DNA from 3 places in the Bacillus cereus group sp. BfR-BA-01316 genome. Region 3 is predicted to be linked to each of the others. Evidence: riboswitches for the same ligand, from Rfam matches in the RefSeq annotation. Region 3 holds a riboswitch; each other region holds the start of a gene.

Region 1 (6,053 bases), on a different contig from region 3:
CAGCCATTTTTTATCACCGTTCTTAACCCATGTTTCATAATCCATGGATTGACAGGATGGTTATTATTGAGCAATTCTCGCAACCAATGAAAAACAATTTCTTTATCTTCTTTCGTAATATCATTGATGTGATTTGCTACCCATTTTTTCACCTCAGTGGTCAGTTAAAAACAATTTTTATTTTTTAATCGACAATCCATACACCAACGTCTCACTAGGAGTCGTAATGCTAAAACCAGTCGTCTTATAATCAAGTTTCACCGTAGCACCAGTGTAGTCTTTCGTGAATGAGTCCATTTGTACAATAAGCTGTTCATCTTCATATACAACATCATCCGCATTATATGTATCCCAAATTAAATCAACATCAACGAAAATGCTGCAAGAGTTTGTCATTGTTCCTCTAATGCGAATGATCTTTTTGTCTTCACGTTCTAGTCTATGTATAGCTGCTATTGCTTCATCAGTAATACGAATGTTCATGTAACCCCAACCTTTATTTATATTTTCTCTATTATTGCAAAAACAGGAGAAATAGGGAAGGGAGAAGCATTGCAATAAAAAACGAGCAAACAAATTTGTTTGCTCGTTTTACTTTATTTCAGTTCACATTTATCAAGTGGAATGACTTTCGTTTTCTTAGTAAATTTATAACCTAACCATAGTACTAAGAAGAGTGGTAAACCGATGTAAGAAACGAGCACACCGTTCCAATCGATAGATGCTCCCGTAAATGCTCCGTAGTTTTGACCTAAAATAACGATAACACAAAGTGTAAATGCAAAGATTGGACCGAACGGGAACCATTTTGCTCTATACGGTAAATCTTTTAAATCTTTCCCTTGTGCAACATAAGCTTTTCGGAAACGGTAATGACTAACAGCAATTCCTACCCAAGCAATAAATCCTGACATCCCAGAAGCATTTAATAACCAAATGTATACAACACCGTCACCGTATAAAGAAGCGATGAAAGCGACACTACCAACTACTGATGTTGCGATTAATGCGTTAACAGGTACACCGCGGCTATCTAATTTGCCTAAGAACTTTGGTGCTTTTCCTTGGCGAGCTAAATCCCAAAGCATACGAGTTGATGCATACATGCCAGAGTTACCAGCAGATAAAACTGCAGTTAAAATAACAGCGTTCATAACAGAAGCAGCGAAGGCAACGCCCGCTTTTTCAAATACAAGTGTAAATGGACTTACTGTAACATCACTTGCTGCAAGGCTATCAGTCGTATAAGGAATTAATAAACCGATAACAAGAATTGCTAAAATATAGAATAATATAATGCGCCAAAAGATAGAACGAATTGCTTTCGGAATATTGCGTTCTGGATCAGCAGTTTCACCAGCAGCCACTCCTAATAATTCAGTTCCTTGGAATGAGAAACCAGCAGCCATAAATACACCGATAATTGCCATGATTCCACCGTTAAATGGTGCATCTGCAACAGTGAAGTTTTTAAAGCCGACAGATTCGCCGCCCATAATTCCAAAAATCATCATAAAACCGACAATTAAAAAGATAATAATAGTAACTACTTTAATAAGTGCGAACCAATATTCAGATTCACCAAAACCTTTAACAGATAAATAGTTTAAGAGAAAAATAATAGCTAAACAAAGTCCACTCCAAATAAGAGAAGGTGTATCTGGGAACCAAAATTTCATAATTAATGTTACGGCCGCTAGTTCAGCAGCGATCGTAATCGCCCAGTTATACCAATAGTTCCATCCAAGTGCAAAGCCAAGTGATGGATCAACAAATTTTGTTGCATAAGTGCTAAAAGATCCAGTAACAGGCATGTAAGCTGCGAGTTCTGCTAAGCTTGTCATTAAGAAATAAACCATAATTCCAATTGCAGCGTATGCGACTAGTGCACCGCCAGGACCAGCCGAATGGATAACACCACCGCTGGCAAGAAATAGTCCGGTACCGATTGTACCACCGAGAGAAATCATCGTAAGGTGACGAGATTTTAATCCGCGTTTTAATTCACCTTGTCCTTGTGTAGTTTGCGTTTTAGAGGTAGCTTGATTCGTTGCGCTATTCATGTTCAACACTCCTTTTCTTGTAAGATAGGAAGGAGCGGGGGAGAAAAATACAAAAAACCGCCAAAAGAATTAGGCGGAACGTTTCACAAATAACCACCCCATCATACCCTTCCGTTAAGATAGCACACCACGTTTACTCGGTATTTTGTAAACGTGACAGTTCTGTTCCTTTCGGAGACAGCCCCAGCCAATATTTCCAGAGAAGAAATATAAACTTCGGCAACTTTTCCTTTTAAACGGAGTCGGGTGACATTCTCTGTGTCTCGGCCGTTCTACTCTTAAAAGTTGCAACCTCTACCTCATCGGATTGATGAGGATTTATTCATTGCTATGATTTTTAATATATGGCAATTGTAATGAGTTTCTGAAAATATTGCAAGGGATTTTGTTAGGAAAAGTCAAAAAATATCGGTTATTGTATAGGAAACGCTCGCAAAGCTCCACCCGAACCTACTGTTATGTAACAATAAATAAAGAAAGAAATTGTTATACAAATGTTTCGCAAAAAATATTGAAAAACCCTTTAAAATTAAAAGAAAATTCAGAAAATATAATTCGACATAAATATCAAAAGGGATTAGTTTTTTATTTTGTTTCAAAGAATAAACATATGTTTACGTAAAAAAGAATGAATATTCTATATATTTATAGTGAAATTGTAGTATTGTTTAATTGAAAAGGGGACATCGTTATGAAATTAGAAACGGAAAGATTACATATTATCCCGTGTACGGAAGAATGGGTTCAAATTACGAATAATCAAGGATACAATAGTGGCCCGCATATTTTAGGGCATATAGAAAATTTGAAACAAGATGCGGCTGTATTACCGTGGGGCGCGTGGTATGTTATTCGGAAAGAGGATGATGTTGTTCTAGGTGATATAGGATTTAAAGGGAAACCGAACGAGCAACATACAGTAGAAATTGGTTACGGATTTATTGAGAAATATTGGAATGAAGGTTATGCAACAGAAGCAGTTAGTGAATTAATGAAATGGGCTTTTCAAACAGGAGAAGTGGAAACGATTATAGCGGAGACACTCCTTGATAATTATAGCTCTATTCGTGTATTAGAGAAATTACATATGAAAAGAGTAAATAATACAGAAACGATGATCAATTGGAAGATTGAAAAATAAAGAATACCGCTCGAAGCAAATCGGGCGGTATTTTGCGTAATTATGGTAGCATTTGTTTTTGATCTGTTGGATAGCTACTCGTCGCTTGTTTCGAATACTTTGAATGGTTACGGACAGAAATAAAAATAGAAATAATAACGACAAGACCAACTGCAACATAAGAAAGTGTAATAATAGTTGGATCAACTTTAAATGATGTAAGCAATGTACGTATATTCGTAAAAATAATAAGTCCGCCAACGAGTACGCCGAGTAAATGCGAAGGAACGATGCGTACTAACCATGCCGCGATTGGTGCGGCAACAATACCACCGAGCATTAGGGCAAATACCCAAACCCAGCTTATTTGTTCCCAACCAAGTGAGATGAAAAAGCCGATTGTTGCAGCGAGTGAAACAGGAAATTCGCTCGTATCTACAGATCCAATAACTTTTCTAGCATCATTCCCTTTTGCAAGAAGAACAGGTGTCGTAATAGGTCCCCAGCCACCACCGCCAGTTGAATCAACAAATCCTGCGAACAAGCCAAGTGGCACAAGTTGTTTAGCAGACATACGCTTATTTGAAGCAACAATTTGTTTTTGAATGATGAATCGTAATAAAATATAAACCCCTAAAGTAAATAAAAATAAGGAAATGTACGGTTTAATAATATCGCCCGGTAAATTACTTAAAAAACATGCTCCGACAAAAGCGCCAATCGCTCCTGGCAATGTAAGTCTAGAAACTGTATATTTATCAACGTTTCCGAATCGTATATGAGATGCACCGGAAGCGGCAGTAGTGACTACTTCAGCTAAATGAACCGATGCAGAAGCAACAGCTGGTGCAATACCAAACATTAATAATAAAGAGGAAGACGTTACCCCATACGCCATTCCAAGCGCTCCATCAATCAATTGAGCGAAAAATCCGATAATAGAAAAGATAATTAATTTCTGCATAAATAATCCCCCTGTAATAATAAATGAAAAAGGCACTTTTCCCGTGTGAGAAAAGTGCCTTTGGTTTTTCCAATCAGCAATAATTAAATTTGTTTCATTATAATACATATTAATCGTATAAATCAACTAGGTTTTAAAGTTTTTTGAATTGAATGAAAGAAAAATAAAATATACAATGAAAGGATGGAGAGAAAGGGGAGAAAGAATATGTTAGCATTTGATCATCTCGTTCACGCAGTTCATTGTACACCGGAGGAAGCGGCAAAACAAATGCAGGTACTAGGTTTTCATACTGCGTTAGGCGGACAGCATACAAACTGGGGTACTTGGAATAGTTTATGTTATTTTGATTTATCATATATAGAATTTTTAGCTGTTCAGCATGAAGAAAAAGCGAAGGAAGCAGAAAATCCATTAGTACAAGAAACAGTGGTGAAATTACAAAATGGAGAAGGAATGCTACAAATCGCAATTCGAACAAATGAAATTGAAGAACTAGCAGATAAATTAAGCAAACATGGCTTACAAACGATAGGACCATTTAAAGGGAAACGGATGAGAAAAGATGGCCGCCTTTTAGAATGGAAAATGTTATTTGTAAAGCAAGAAGAGAACGGACCGAGATTACCATTCTTTATACAGTGGAATGAAACGGATGAAGAAAGAAGAAACGATTTACGTGAAATAGGGACGATTACGGAACATAAAAACAAAGTACAACAAATTGAAACGATTCATTATGCGGTGAAAAATGTTCGAGAAACAGTGCGGAAATGGAAAGAAGTAATGGGACTAACAGTAAGCTTGGCCACAAAAAATGTAAAGTGGAATGCTGAATGTCAAAGTGTATCGTTTGGAAATATTAGCGTACAATTTTGTGAACCGATTGGGGAAGGTCTAGTAAAAGAACGTATAATGCAGTACGGGGAATATCCGTTTGCGGTGGAGTTTAAAGGTGGAAATAAACGAGAGCGTGAAGTATTAGGTAGTTTGTACGTATATGAATAGAGGTGAACTTTGTGGAAGAAATGTTCAGAGAGATAGAGAGAAAACTAGGGTGGCCTCGTATTGTAAAATGTACAGCTATTTCAAAAGGGTTTTCACATGAAGAGAAATATAAAATGGAATTAGAAAACCGAGTAACGTATTTTATAAAAGTATGTGATGCTGTTAACTTTGAACGAAAACAAGAAGAATATACGTATATGAAACAAATAGAGTTATTACATATTCCAACGCCGAAGTTAACTCATTTCATAAGACTTGAAGAATTAAATAAATGCGTTCAAATATTTGAATGGATTGACGGAGTAAATGGAGAAGAGAGTTTAGGCAAGTTATCGGTGAAAGAGCAGTATGCTGCGGGGAAAAGAGCGGGAGAAGTTTTAAAGAGAATTCATGCAATAGAAAAAGAGAATGTCATTGCTTCGTGGGAAACGTTTCGGTGGAACAAGTACGAGAGATACTTGAAAGCATTAGCAGACTTAGAGGTAGACTTTCTAGATATGAAGCCAGTATTAACCTTTGTAGAGAATCATAAAGACTTATTAAAAAATCGTCCTATCACATTTTTACATGATGACTTCCATCCAGCGAATAGTATGATTCATAATAAGGAGTTTATCGTTATTGATTTTGGTGGATATGATTTTGGCGATCCAATACATGATTTTTATAACGTAGCGATTTTTACTACAAGAATAAGCAAACCATTTGCGGTTGGTCAAGTTCACGGTTATTGCGGAGGTGAACCGTCACTCCATTTTTGGAAACTGTATTCATTATATGCAGCGATGACATTCCCAGCGGATATCGTATGGACAAACCGAACTACACCACATTTAGTAGAGAATATGAAAGAGAGATTAAACAGAATTTTAGAAGAACATAATCATTTTTCATCCTA
Region 2 (6,053 bases), on a different contig from region 3:
GATGCACTTCGTTCAGGTGAAAAACACGATGGGCGCGCAGCTGATTATGACGATTGGAAATTAAACGGTGACATTTTATTCTGGCACCCAGTACTACAAGCTTCATTCGAATTATCATCAATGGGAATTCGTGTTGACAGTAAATCACTTGACGAACAGTTAACGAAAACTGGTGACGATTTCAAACGTGAATATGATTTCCATAAAGGAATTTTAGAAGACGTACTACCATTAACAATTGGTGGTGGTATCGGCCAATCAAGAATGTGTATGTACTTCTTACGTAAAGCGCATATCGGTGAAGTTCAATCCTCTGTATGGCCTGACGATTTACGTGAAGCTTGCAAGAAAGAAAACATTCATCTGTTTTAATAGAAATATGAGGGAGAGTAGCTCAGGAATAGAGCTACCCTCCCTTTTTTGTTGTGTAAACGAGTGGTTTACAGTGAGTTGTATTAATAGTTTCTTTTATCGATTATGAAGGAATTCAAGGGAAAGAGCGAAAGGATATATATGAAAAAAGTGAGAAGAGTCTGTTATATTTCCTAGGAAAAGCCTATAGTGAGCAAATTAATTCTTCTATCTAGAATGTTGAATAGAAATCATAATAAAAAGCTGTCTGCATAGAGTATTGAAATCTATGTGAACAGCTTTTTTCTATTTAAATAGGAAAGAAATAGATTAGTAAAATTTTTTGTGAGCTTTACTGCTGAATAATAAATATAAAATTAGCCCATTTGCACTAAAGGTTCAATTTTCGCCATAAATGATTGATGAAGTGCTTCAACACCCGTTACTAAATGAAGGCGGTCAATAACGACAGATACTTTAATTTCTGATGTACTTACCATTTTAATATGAATATCTTCTTCTTTTAAAGTAGTGAACATATTCGCTGCAACACCTGGATTAGATACCATACCAGATCCTACAATTGATACTTTTGCTAAATGATTTTCATACTCTACAGATTCATAGTGAAGTGCTTCTTGATTCTGTTCCAATACTTCTAGTGTTTCTCGTAAGTCATTAGAATGGATAGAGAAGGAAAGATGAACAGTTCCTTCATTTGTAATACTTTGAATAATAATATCTACATTAATATGTGCTGCTGCTAATGTAGAGAAAACTGTTGAAAGTGCACCTTGCTCTAATCCTTTAATTGTGACGCGTGTAATGTTATCCTCAAATGCAATACCTTTAACGATTGATTGTTGTTCCATGTTACATTCTCCTTTTACAATTGTTCCGTTTTCTTGTTCCATGCTTGATCGTACTTCTAAAACTACATTATGATTTTTAGCAAATTCAACAGCGCGTGGGTGTAATACGCCAGCACCGAGATTGGCAAGCTCTAACATTTCGTCATAAGAAATTGTATCTAATTTATAAGCATCTTGTACAACTCGTGGATCAGTCGTATATACGCCAGTCACATCCGTATAAATATCACATTTTTTTGCTTTTAGTGCCGCAGCTAATGCGACAGCAGTCGTATCAGAGCCACCGCGGCCAAGCGTTGTAATTTCACTTTCTATACTTATGCCTTGGAATCCAGCTACGATAACAATTGTGCCTTCAGTAAGATAAGACTGAATACGATTGGTGTTAATGTCAGTAATCCGTGCACTACTATGTACAGATTCTGTCGTAATACCAGCTTGCCATCCTGTTAATGAAATTGCGTTATAACCTTTTGATTGTAGTGTCATTGTTAATAATGAAATGGTTACTTGTTCTCCTGTAGATAGGAGCATATCCATTTCACGTTTACTTGGATTTTCAGTAATAGCGTTAGCAAGTGCTACAAGTTTATCCGTACTTTTTCCCATTGCTGAAACGACAGAGACAATACTATGTCCTCGTTCATATTCTTCAATAATTAAATTTGCTACATGTTGAATGCGCTCGACGCTTCCGACAGAAGTACCGCCAAATTTTTGTACAATCGTTTCCATTACGAATTCCTTCTTTCGTCCATTTTTAAGAATAGGTTAGGACATATACAAATCCCAATATTCCTGTAGTTACCAGAGAGAAAAATAAAAAACACCATCTCAAATAAGTGAGGATGGTGCTGTTACAGGAAAAGGGAAACAGAAAACGGAGCTAATAAAAAAACCGCCAAAAAAGGAATATCATAAAAATGATATCTCTTTTTTGTAGATAGCTCTTCATACGTACACGTCTGTACATATGACAGTTCTGTTTCTATTCGAAAACAGCCCCAATTGATAAATACAGAGAAATTTATCAATTTCGGCAACACTTCCTTTCCTCTAAGATCATAGACATCTCTGTGTCTCCTTTAGAATACTTATAAGCGTTGCAACCTCTATCTCACGTTTTAGGCGAGAGTGTATAATTTATGAAGTTGTTGGTAACATTTGTTTTATAATAATTTAAATTTTTCAGGGAATCAAGTGTTTTGTATATATTTTTAAAATTCTATCTTTTATTTAGATTAGTTTGTGAAAAATGTAGCAAAATCAATTCATTGCATGTACATTGAAAATATAGCGCATGGGAGGTGGAAGGATGGGGAAGAAAAAGCCTATTTATGTAGCAACAGAGATGAACACAACAATGGAGAAACTATGGGCATATACACAAGAGCCTGATATACATACAGAGTGGGATGTTCGTTTTACTGAAATTTCGTATTTGGAGAAAAAAGAAGGAGAACCACAGAAGTTTTTATATAAAACAAAGATCGGATTTGGACTTGAAATAGCCGGAGAAGGGGAATCGATAGGTGAAATAAGAAAAGACACTGGGGAACGCATTTCTTCTTTGAAATTTTGGACAGACAATAAGCTATCACTTATACAAATAGGACGAGGTTATTGGAAGTATACACCGAATGGAGAACATATTCATTTTGAAACGCAATATGATTATGATACAAGGTTTGGTCGTATAGGGAATGTGATAGATTCATATGTTTTTCGGCCTTTATTAGGTTGGGCGACAGCATGGAGTTTTGATGCTTTAAAATTATGGTTAGAAAAGGGACTTCATCCTAGTATGTTAATTAGAAGAACGATGACCTATTGGCTCATTTGCTTTTTATTTGCTTTCGTATGGTTATATCAAGGAATTGTACCGAAAGTGATTTTTACTCATCCAGAGGAAGTGAAGATGCTTTTTGAGTTAATTGGATCGAATGAAAGTAGTATTTTTATACTTAAACTAGTTGGATTTTTAGAAATAATATGGGGTGTTATGTGGCTATTGCCACTTCAAAAACGAAAGTTGTTTATAGTGCATATTGTTATGTTAATAGGCTTAACTATAGTGGCAGGACTTACGAATATCACAAGTTTTATGCAACCGTTTAATCCGATTACATTAAATTTTCTTCTAATAGGGTTATCGATTGTCGGTTATATAAATAGCACTAATTTACCAAGTGCAAAAAATTGCAAGAGGACGAGAAAGGGATAAGGATATGGTTAATATTTATGAAAAATTATTAGGTGAATCCTATAAAAAACTTCATCCAAAATTACAGAAGCGATATGCGATTACAAAGGAAAATAGTTTTATTGGGGAAGGGGAGATGGATGAAATTTACGGAGGATCTTTTTTCGTTAAATTGATTTTAAAAATTGCATCGAAGTTCCGTATGTTTTTCTCTGAGCGTGGGGAAAAAGTTCCGTTTGTGATACATAATACCGCTGAGCGAGATGCACATGGGAAAGAATTTGTAAGGTGGAATCGTACTTTTTATTTTCATAATAAGAAAAGGTATTTTAACGCTGTTATGAAGCTGGATGAAGAAGAAAATGAAATTGTTGATTATTTTGGTGAACCACATTTACTCGTTTCTACATTGAATTTTTATATTGATGAAAAAGGTGGAATGCATATTTCTTCAAAGAAGCAATGGTTTTATATGTTTGGAAGAAAAATACCGTTACCTAAATTTTTATACGGAGAGGCAAAAATTGTTGAAAGCTATGATGATGCACTACAATGTTTTCGGATTCATGTACAAGTACGAAATCCGTTAATTGGTTCATTATTTTCATATAAGGGAACATTTGTGGAAAGGAAATAAACGAGATGAAAAATATAATATTTGGCCTTGCTTGCTATACGACTTTTCTTATGTTTGAGTGGTCTAATGTAAATCCTGTTGAAGCAATTATATTATTATCTATTTTGTTATTTATACCAATGTCATTTTGCATTATTGACAAAGAAACGAGGAATGGATCGTATTTATTATTTTATAAATTTGTATCGTTTTTATATCCAATCGCAGCAGTTAGTGCGGTGCTAGCTTTCGTAACAAATCATTTTGTCTTTGCTCTTCTTTGGTTTATGTATACTGGGATTCTTGCATTATTTGGTATAAGTAGATTGCTAGAAAGAGGATGGAAGCCTTTAGAAGAAGCAGCTATAGATAGTGCGTTTATTTATTTGTTCCTAGGTGGTTTTTGGTTTTTTGCTTCTGTAGCAAAACTTTCAATTATGCACTTTAGTTCTGACATTGTTTTGCTCACAGCGGCACACTTTCATTACTCGGCATTTCTATTGCCGTTATCAGCTGGTTTGCTTGGAAGGAAAAGAGAAAAGAGAAGTAAACTCTATGACTCCATAATGTTTATTATCGTCATTTCTCCAATGACAGTTGCAATAGGAATTACATACTCGAGGGTATTTGAATTTTTTGCAGTGTTCATATATTTATGTGCCATTTACGGATATGGAGTTTACGTGTGGAGAACGAAATTCAATGCTATGAGTGCGAAGGTACTTTTAGTTCTTTCTTCTAGCACACTTATGGTAACAATAATGTTTTCACTCATATATTCATACGGAAATTTCAAACAAGTAATGACGATTACAATTGCACAAATGGTTTGGATTCACGGTGTTGTAAATGGAATTGGAGTAGCGTTACCAGCATTTGTTGGCTGGATGATTGAAAAGAGTGTTCCGAATTATAAATATTACGGGAAACCAATGAGTCAATTAAGAGGAAATGTGTCGATTGGTGAGGCATTTTTACATAGTAGAAATTTAGTAGATGGCAAGGAATACAGTGGTCTAGTTGATAAAATGAATGATTTTCATAGTGACACATTTGATGAAGTGAAGCTCCCTTTAAGTATTATTTATTTTTATGAGAATACGAGCGATTATCAGTTGCAAGCGAATATTAACTGGTCACGTTGGTTCCGTCCATTTGCATTTTTTTATGAAAAAATGAGTAAGTGTGTAGCCCAAATTCATTTAGGGATGGGCGGTAAGTGGGAAGCGATGCAAGGCTCTATTATTGGGATAAAAGATGAAAGAGATGGAAGGGATAACGTAAGAGCCTGGCTGCGAAAAAATGAAGTAGGAGATACAATTTTTGTAGCTCTATATTCAAGGCATACATATAAGAACGAGACATATATGAATATCGCATTGCCTTTACCATATGCAAATATGACTGGTATTTTGAAATTGTACAATGAAGCTAACCGCTTAATTATTACTAGTAAGCGAAGAAATAGTGGTAAGGGAGATGAAGGGATATACTTACATACTCGCTTCTTTACAATACGCTTACCATTAGCAGAGACTTTTATCATTAAAGAGGGAACGGATCAAATGTTAACAGCTAACCATAGAATGTGGATATTCGGAGTCAAGTTTTTAGAAATTGATTATGAGATTAAGAAAATAGAGGAGAAGTAAGAAAGGCTTGGAGAGATTCCAAGCTTTTCTTACGTATGGGTAATTGTCATAGCAACTTGTTTATCTAAGTCTTGATCCCAAACACGTTGGATTTCGAAAGTGCTTTTTTCAAAAAATAAGGGGAACCTTTCTTTAAACCAGTTTTGCATAGGAAGATGTAACGCGGAGTCAATTGGAACCCACACCAATTCTCCTTCTGGAGGCTGGAGAAGAAGGTTACCTTCAAATGAATTTGTCCAATAATTGAATACCATATAACGAACATTTCCCCTGGGATTTACGTATTCATCTAATCCTTTAAAAATTAAATTGGAAACAAGTAATCCAGTTTCTTCTTTCACTTCTCGTATAGCAGCTTG
Region 3 (6,053 bases):
TGTGCGAACTTGGCATCTCGTTATAATGAGTGTAAGTACGATCGTGATGAGTAATAAAGATATTCCTTTAGAAGGATCCGTTTTAAGAAACTTTGCGTAATAATATGCACCTACACATGAGACGAAGATGAAGCTATATAGCAAACCGTTAATCATACGTGCAAAGTATGTGATGGCATTTTGAATATGTTGTTGAAAGCGAGAGCTCCATAGTGATTCGATTGACATGTTTTTCACCTCTTTTTTCTATTATATATGTTTTATTAAGCAAAAAACGAGCAAATTGCGTTACGCAATTTGCTCGTCTTTCTTTTCGTTATTTTTTTTCTGATCACGATTCATTAATGGATAGAAGGCAAAGCCGATTACGAATAAACCAATTCCGAGAAGGAATGTTTTTATATCGGACGCGCCTGTTTTAATAACCCATAAAGCATAGCAAATTGCAATGACTGCGACCACGCCATCTATAATTCTTGCCCGTAACTCATTTTTATAAGTTTCACCAGTTGCGACCAGTTTTAACTGGAAGATTGGTGAAACGAGATATGGAATGAGGTAGGCTAAAGTTGATACTGTAATAACGAATGTATAAGCTTCCGCAATGGTTCCAGATAGTGTTGAGAATAAGAATACTTGCGACATAATGTTTGTTAATCGTAATGAGTAAATTGGACTTCCTTTTTTATTTGTTTTTGTAAAGAAGGAAGGGAAGAAACCTTCTTTGGCTGCTTGATAAGGTACTTCTGAGCTTAATAAAATCCAGCCTAATATTGAACCGAATAGGGAAGTAAGAGCAAGTAATGCCATAAGTTTCCCGCCGCCGTGACCCATTGCAGCGTTTAATGCGTCTGCTAATGGACGTTCAGAAGCTTGTAATTTATCAACGTGAAGTACACCCATTGTTAAAATTGTAATTCCTAAGTAAATTGCAACTGTGATAAGTAATCCTGCAACAGTGGCGCGTTTTACCGTTTTTGGGGAGGTAGCTCGGTTTGATAAAAGAACGGCTGATTCAATCCCGATAAATGCCCAAAGCGTTGTAAGAGCCGCTAAATTTACTTGTGAAAGGAGGCCGTGTGATACGCCTTCTTTATCGATCATTGGTGTGTACCATTGTCCAAACTTTGAAGCTTCGAATGCAAATAAAGTAACGACGATGAATAGAAGGAATCCAGTCACTTTCGTTGTCGTTGCTAAGAAGTTTAGCTTCCCAGCTCCGCTTACACCGTTTGTTAAAATTAAATGTGTGCCCCATAGTAAGACAGAACAAATAGTAAATGTAATTAGTTTTCCAACTTCTATATTGAAAGAGCCAATTGAAAACAATAGACGCGTATCTTTCATAATTGGGAAGAAGAGTGATAAATATCCCGCGAAAGATGTGATAATGGCAACGTTACTTGCCCAATTTGCTACCCAATATCCCCACACCATGCTGAAACCAGCCATTTTTTTCTTTTTTGGTGATGAGAATAAAGCATATGCATGACTTTGTGGTCCTGTCGTTAAATCAGGACGACGAATTGCTAAATTACCGAAAACAAGAGCTAGCATTAAAACACCAAACCCTGTTGTTAACCAAGCTAAAGTGACACCGAGAGGGCTAGCTGTTTGTGCCAACGTACTTGGCACCATGAAAATACCAGCGCCAACCATGTTACCGACAACGAAAGCTGTTAGTACCCAAAAGCCCCATTTTTTTTGTTGCATAGAAAATACCTCCAAAGTTAGTATAACCAAGTCAAGCGAGGAGATATGTATGTCTTCCTGCTAGGGAAGAGAAGTTCCAAACAAAACAAAAAAAGCACGTAATTTGCCGCTACATGCTTTCTATCTTATAAGAAACCCACGACATACCTCTCGATAGCTCTCCACAAACGAAACGTTTGTGACAGTTCTGCACTTATTAAATGCAGACCCAGCAAGCGCGCATGGTGGGCACGTCTTACTTCGGCAACCATTCCTTTCTCATTCATTCATCAATGCCACTACATCTCCTGAAATGATACTCTTAATGATTGCAACCTCTACCTCACCGAGATACGAATGAGGATTTATGTATTAAATTAACATGTTTAAGAGTAACAAATGTATTTTTATACGTCAATGGATATAGTAATAATCAGATTATAGAGAAGAGTTCGTTATTAGGTCCTGTAGGATTTAAGCCGCTTCATAATACACAAGTGTTTCGGAAATTTAAAAAGCAGCTGACCTAAATATTAGATCAGCTGCTGAATATAAGATTAAACTAAGTTTAATACAGTTACTTTTTGACGAGTCATAGACTCAAGGCTCTTACGAATACCTTGTGCGCCCATACCTGAACCTTTTACACCGATGAATGGGAAGTGGTCAGGACCGCGCTCTGTGCGTCCGTTAATTTGAACAGAACCAGTGTCGATTTTGTTAGCAATTGCAAATGCTTTGTTAATGTCTTTCGTGAAGACACTTGCTTGCAAGCCAAACTCTGATTTGTTAGCAATTTCAATCGCTTGTTCGTCAGAAGAAACACGGATGATTGGAAGGATTGGGCCAAATGGCTCTTCCCAAGCAACTTTCATTTCTTCTGTTACGTTGTCGATTAATGTTGGGTAAATTAAGTTACGCTCACGTTTGTTACCGATAACGATTGTTGCACCTTTTTCAGCAGCATCGTCAATTAAACCTTGAACGAAGTCAGCAGATTTGTCGTCGATTAATGGAACGATTGTGCTGTTTTGTTCTGGAGATCCAACTGATAGTTCAGCCACTTGCTCTTTTAATAAGCCAGCTAGTTCGTCTGCTACATTTTCGTGTACAAGTACACGTTTAATAGCTGTACAACGTTGACCTGAGTAAGAGAATGCACCGCTTACGATATGCTTTGCAGCTTCTTGTAAGTCTGCATCTTCACAAACGATACCAGGATCTTTACCACCAAGTTCTAATACAAGTGGAATCATCGCAGCTTTTTTCGCTAAATGTTTACCTGTATTTGTACCACCTGTGAACGATACCATATTTACGCCAGGATGTTCTACTAAGTAGTCACCAATTACAGAACCGCGTCCTGTAGCTACGTTTACAAGACCTTTTGGAAGGCCCGCTTTATGAAGTGCTTCAACCATTTTAATACCGCTAATAGCACCTTGAGTTGCTGGTTTGAAGATAACAGCGTTACCCATAATAAGTGCTGGTGCAAGTTTTGCAGCAGATAAGTTTACTGGGTAGTTAAACGGTGCGATTGCTAATACAACACCAAGTGGTGCGCGTTGGATAATCGCAAGTTTAGATTTAGATCCACCAGGGAAGCTATCACCCATCATGCTTTCACCGTGCATGTGAAGTGCTTCGTCAACTGTGTAACGAATTAAGTCAGCTGTACGAACGACTTCTTTTTGCGCATCTTTATATCCTTTACCGACTTCTTTCATAATGATATCGGCAATTTCATCTTGCATATTTACGAGCTCATCAGCCCATTTATATAAATATTTTGCACGATCTTGTAGAGAAGCTTCAGCCCATGATTTTTGAGCTTCTTTTGCAGATGCAATTGCTTCATCCACTTCTCCGCGAGTAATTGCTTGTACTTGCCCAATTACTTCGTGTAAGTATGGAGATGGAATGTCGATTGTTTGACCAGAAGAGCTTTCTCTCCATTCTCCGTTTAAATAAAATTTGTACGTATTGCTAGTTGTCATGATTAGTCCTCCTAAAATAGCAACTTGTAAGAGTGAGTATAAGGTGATTGTAGGTGGTTTGATAATATTTTTCAAATGAAATGTTTGTGAAAACGATTTCTTACTATTTTTTTATTTTGTATGCCCTTTCTTACAGAAGATTCCCTTATTTCAAACTGAATTATAAGTAGAATGCATCACTTTCATTTTTTGTGATAAAAGATTATTTTATTCTAAAGGGAAAAAAACAATTGACAGAATACTCAATAAAGTTGTAAGATTATAAATGGAAAATAAATGAAGGGGGTGTGCGTAATGATTGTAATCGTAAATGTAATGGGCTTAGCTCTGTTAAATGGCGGAAAACATTCATATCATTACGCAACCCGTGCGGATATATAGGACCTTTGTGTCTTATGAGAAGCGTACGTTGCGTATATCGTAACGTACGCTTTTATGCATTCTATTGCATATCGTCAAGCGGCGGTATGCTTTTTTTTGTTTATCTTCCCTGTTTTCGTAGTTACTATAAAAAGTAAGAATTTGGAAGGCGGAAAAATGTGAAGAAATTGTATGGCTTACGAAATGTAAATGTGATGGATTTGGATAGCGGATAAAAAATGAGGGTCAAATGAGAACGAGAAAGGAGAGGTTACATTGTTTTCAGTATTACTAAAGTTAAGCTGGTTTTTTAGGGAGCATTGGAAAAGGTATAGTATCGCAATTGGGGTACTTTTAATTGTAAACGTGATAGAGGTAATTCCTCCGAAAGTGTTAGGAATTACAATTGATAATATTAAAACAGGAGCCTTAACGAACGAGGCGATTATGCAATATATTTTTATTTTACTTGGGGTAACGATTGGTGGGTACGTGCTTACTTTCATTTGGCAGCACCAACTATTTGGCGGTGCATTCGTACTTGAGAAAACGATGCGTTCAAAATTTATGGGGCATTTACTTAAGATGACACCGACGTTTTATCAAAAAAATCGTACTGGCGATTTAATGGCGAGAGCGACAAATGATTTAAAAGCAATCTCCATGACAGCTGGTTTTGGTATATTAACGCTCGTTGATTCTAGTCTATATATGCTTACAATCGTTTGTATGATGGGCTTTTCAATTAGTTGGCAGTTAACATTTGCTGCGCTTATACCGCTTCCGATTATGGCGTTTGCAATGAATATATACGGAAAGAAATTGCATGAAAGATTTACAGTCGCGCAAGATGCGTTCGGGGATATGAATGATAAAGTGCTTGAATCAATTGCGGGTGTACGCGTTATTCGTGCGTACGTACAGGAGAACGCTGATCAAGAAAGGTTTCATCATTTAGGAGATGACGTATACGAGAAAAATATGAGAGTAGCAAGAATCGATGCATTATTCCAGCCAACTGTGAAAATGCTCGTCGGTCTTAGTTATTTAATTGGTTTAGTGTACGGTGCATATCTCGTATTTCAATCAAAGGTGACACTCGGTGAGCTCGTTTCTTTTAACGTCTATTTAGGGATGATGATTTGGCCGATGTTTGCAATTGGTGAATTGATTAATGTTATGCAAAGAGGAAATGCTTCGTTAGATCGTGTAAATGAAACGTTAGCTTATGAGCCAGATGTAAAGAATCCGAAAGATCCAAAGGTTGTACAAGAGCCAGATTACATTCAGTTTGATAACGTTACTTTTTCATATCCTTCATCAATTGAAACAAATTTAAAAAATGTTTCGTTCTCATTAAAACAAGGAGACACACTTGGAGTTGTTGGGAAAACAGGAAGCGGGAAAACGACGCTCGTTCGTCAACTTCTTCGTCAATATCCACTTGGGGAAGGGGATATTGCGGTTTCTGATGTGAAGCTAGATAAAATTACGAATGATAACGTACTTGGCTGGATTGGGTATGTACCTCAAGAACACATTTTGTTCTCAAAAACAGCGAAAGAAAATATTTTATTTGGAAACAGAGAAGCGACTGAAGAAGAACTTGAAAAAGCGATTGAAATAGCTGCGTTTAAAAAGGATTTAGAGTTTTTACCAGAAGGTTTAGAAACGCTTGTTGGAGAGAAAGGTGTTTCTTTATCAGGTGGGCAAAAGCAAAGGATTTCTATTGCGAGGGCTGTTATTCAAAATCCGGAAATTTTAATTTTGGACGATTCTTTATCAGCTGTTGATGCTCGCACAGAAGCAGCAATTATTGAAAATATACGAACAGAAAGAAGCGGGAAGACGACGATTATAACGACGCATCGTTTATCAGCGGTGCAGCATGCTGATTGGATTCTCGTTATGGATAACGGTGAGGTTATTGAAGAAGGTTCGCATGAAGCGCTCGTTCGAAATGGGGGCTGGTATGCTGAGCAGTTCGACAGACAGCAAGGTGAA

What was found. A riboswitch is a leader RNA that binds a small molecule or an ion and turns the genes downstream of it on or off. The one in region 3 is predicted to bind lysine.
Positions count from the first base shown of each region.
Region 1: linked by a shared signal. The riboswitch ahead of MR071_RS15580 (amino acid permease) and the one ahead of MR071_RS18680 (amino acid permease) in region 3 are both predicted to bind lysine.
Region 2: linked by a shared signal. The riboswitch ahead of MR071_RS05395 (aspartate kinase) and the one ahead of MR071_RS18680 (amino acid permease) in region 3 are both predicted to bind lysine.

Region 1 covers NZ_JAKUGX010000019.1:76,776-82,828, forward strand. The annotation lists partial or broken gene MR071_RS15570 (DNA alkylation repair protein) at 1-152, opposite strand, end outside; gene MR071_RS15575 (iron-sulfur cluster biosynthesis family protein) at 178-483, opposite strand; gene MR071_RS15580 (amino acid permease) at 597-2,063, opposite strand; lysine riboswitch at 2,176-2,368, opposite strand; gene MR071_RS15585 (GNAT family N-acetyltransferase) at 2,755-3,204, shown strand; gene MR071_RS15590 (sulfite exporter TauE/SafE family protein) at 3,245-4,147, opposite strand; gene MR071_RS15595 (VOC family protein) at 4,355-5,155, shown strand; gene MR071_RS15600 (aminoglycoside phosphotransferase family protein) at 5,167-6,053, shown strand, end outside.
Region 2 covers NZ_JAKUGX010000004.1:155,010-161,062, forward strand. The annotation lists gene asnA (aspartate--ammonia ligase) at 1-372, shown strand, start outside; gene MR071_RS05395 (aspartate kinase) at 729-1,958, opposite strand; lysine riboswitch at 2,160-2,346, opposite strand; gene MR071_RS05400 (DoxX-like family protein) at 2,539-3,447, shown strand; gene MR071_RS05405 (DUF4166 domain-containing protein) at 3,452-4,063, shown strand; gene MR071_RS05410 (YndJ family protein) at 4,069-5,694, shown strand; gene MR071_RS05415 (8-oxo-dGTP diphosphatase) at 5,724-6,053, opposite strand, start outside.
Region 3 covers NZ_JAKUGX010000027.1:22,268-28,320, reverse strand. The annotation lists gene MR071_RS18685 (ABC transporter permease) at 1-228, opposite strand, end outside; gene MR071_RS18680 (amino acid permease) at 289-1,713, opposite strand; lysine riboswitch at 1,860-2,041, opposite strand; gene gapN (NADP-dependent glyceraldehyde-3-phosphate dehydrogenase) at 2,250-3,689, opposite strand; gene MR071_RS18670 (ABC transporter ATP-binding protein) at 4,326-6,053, shown strand, end outside.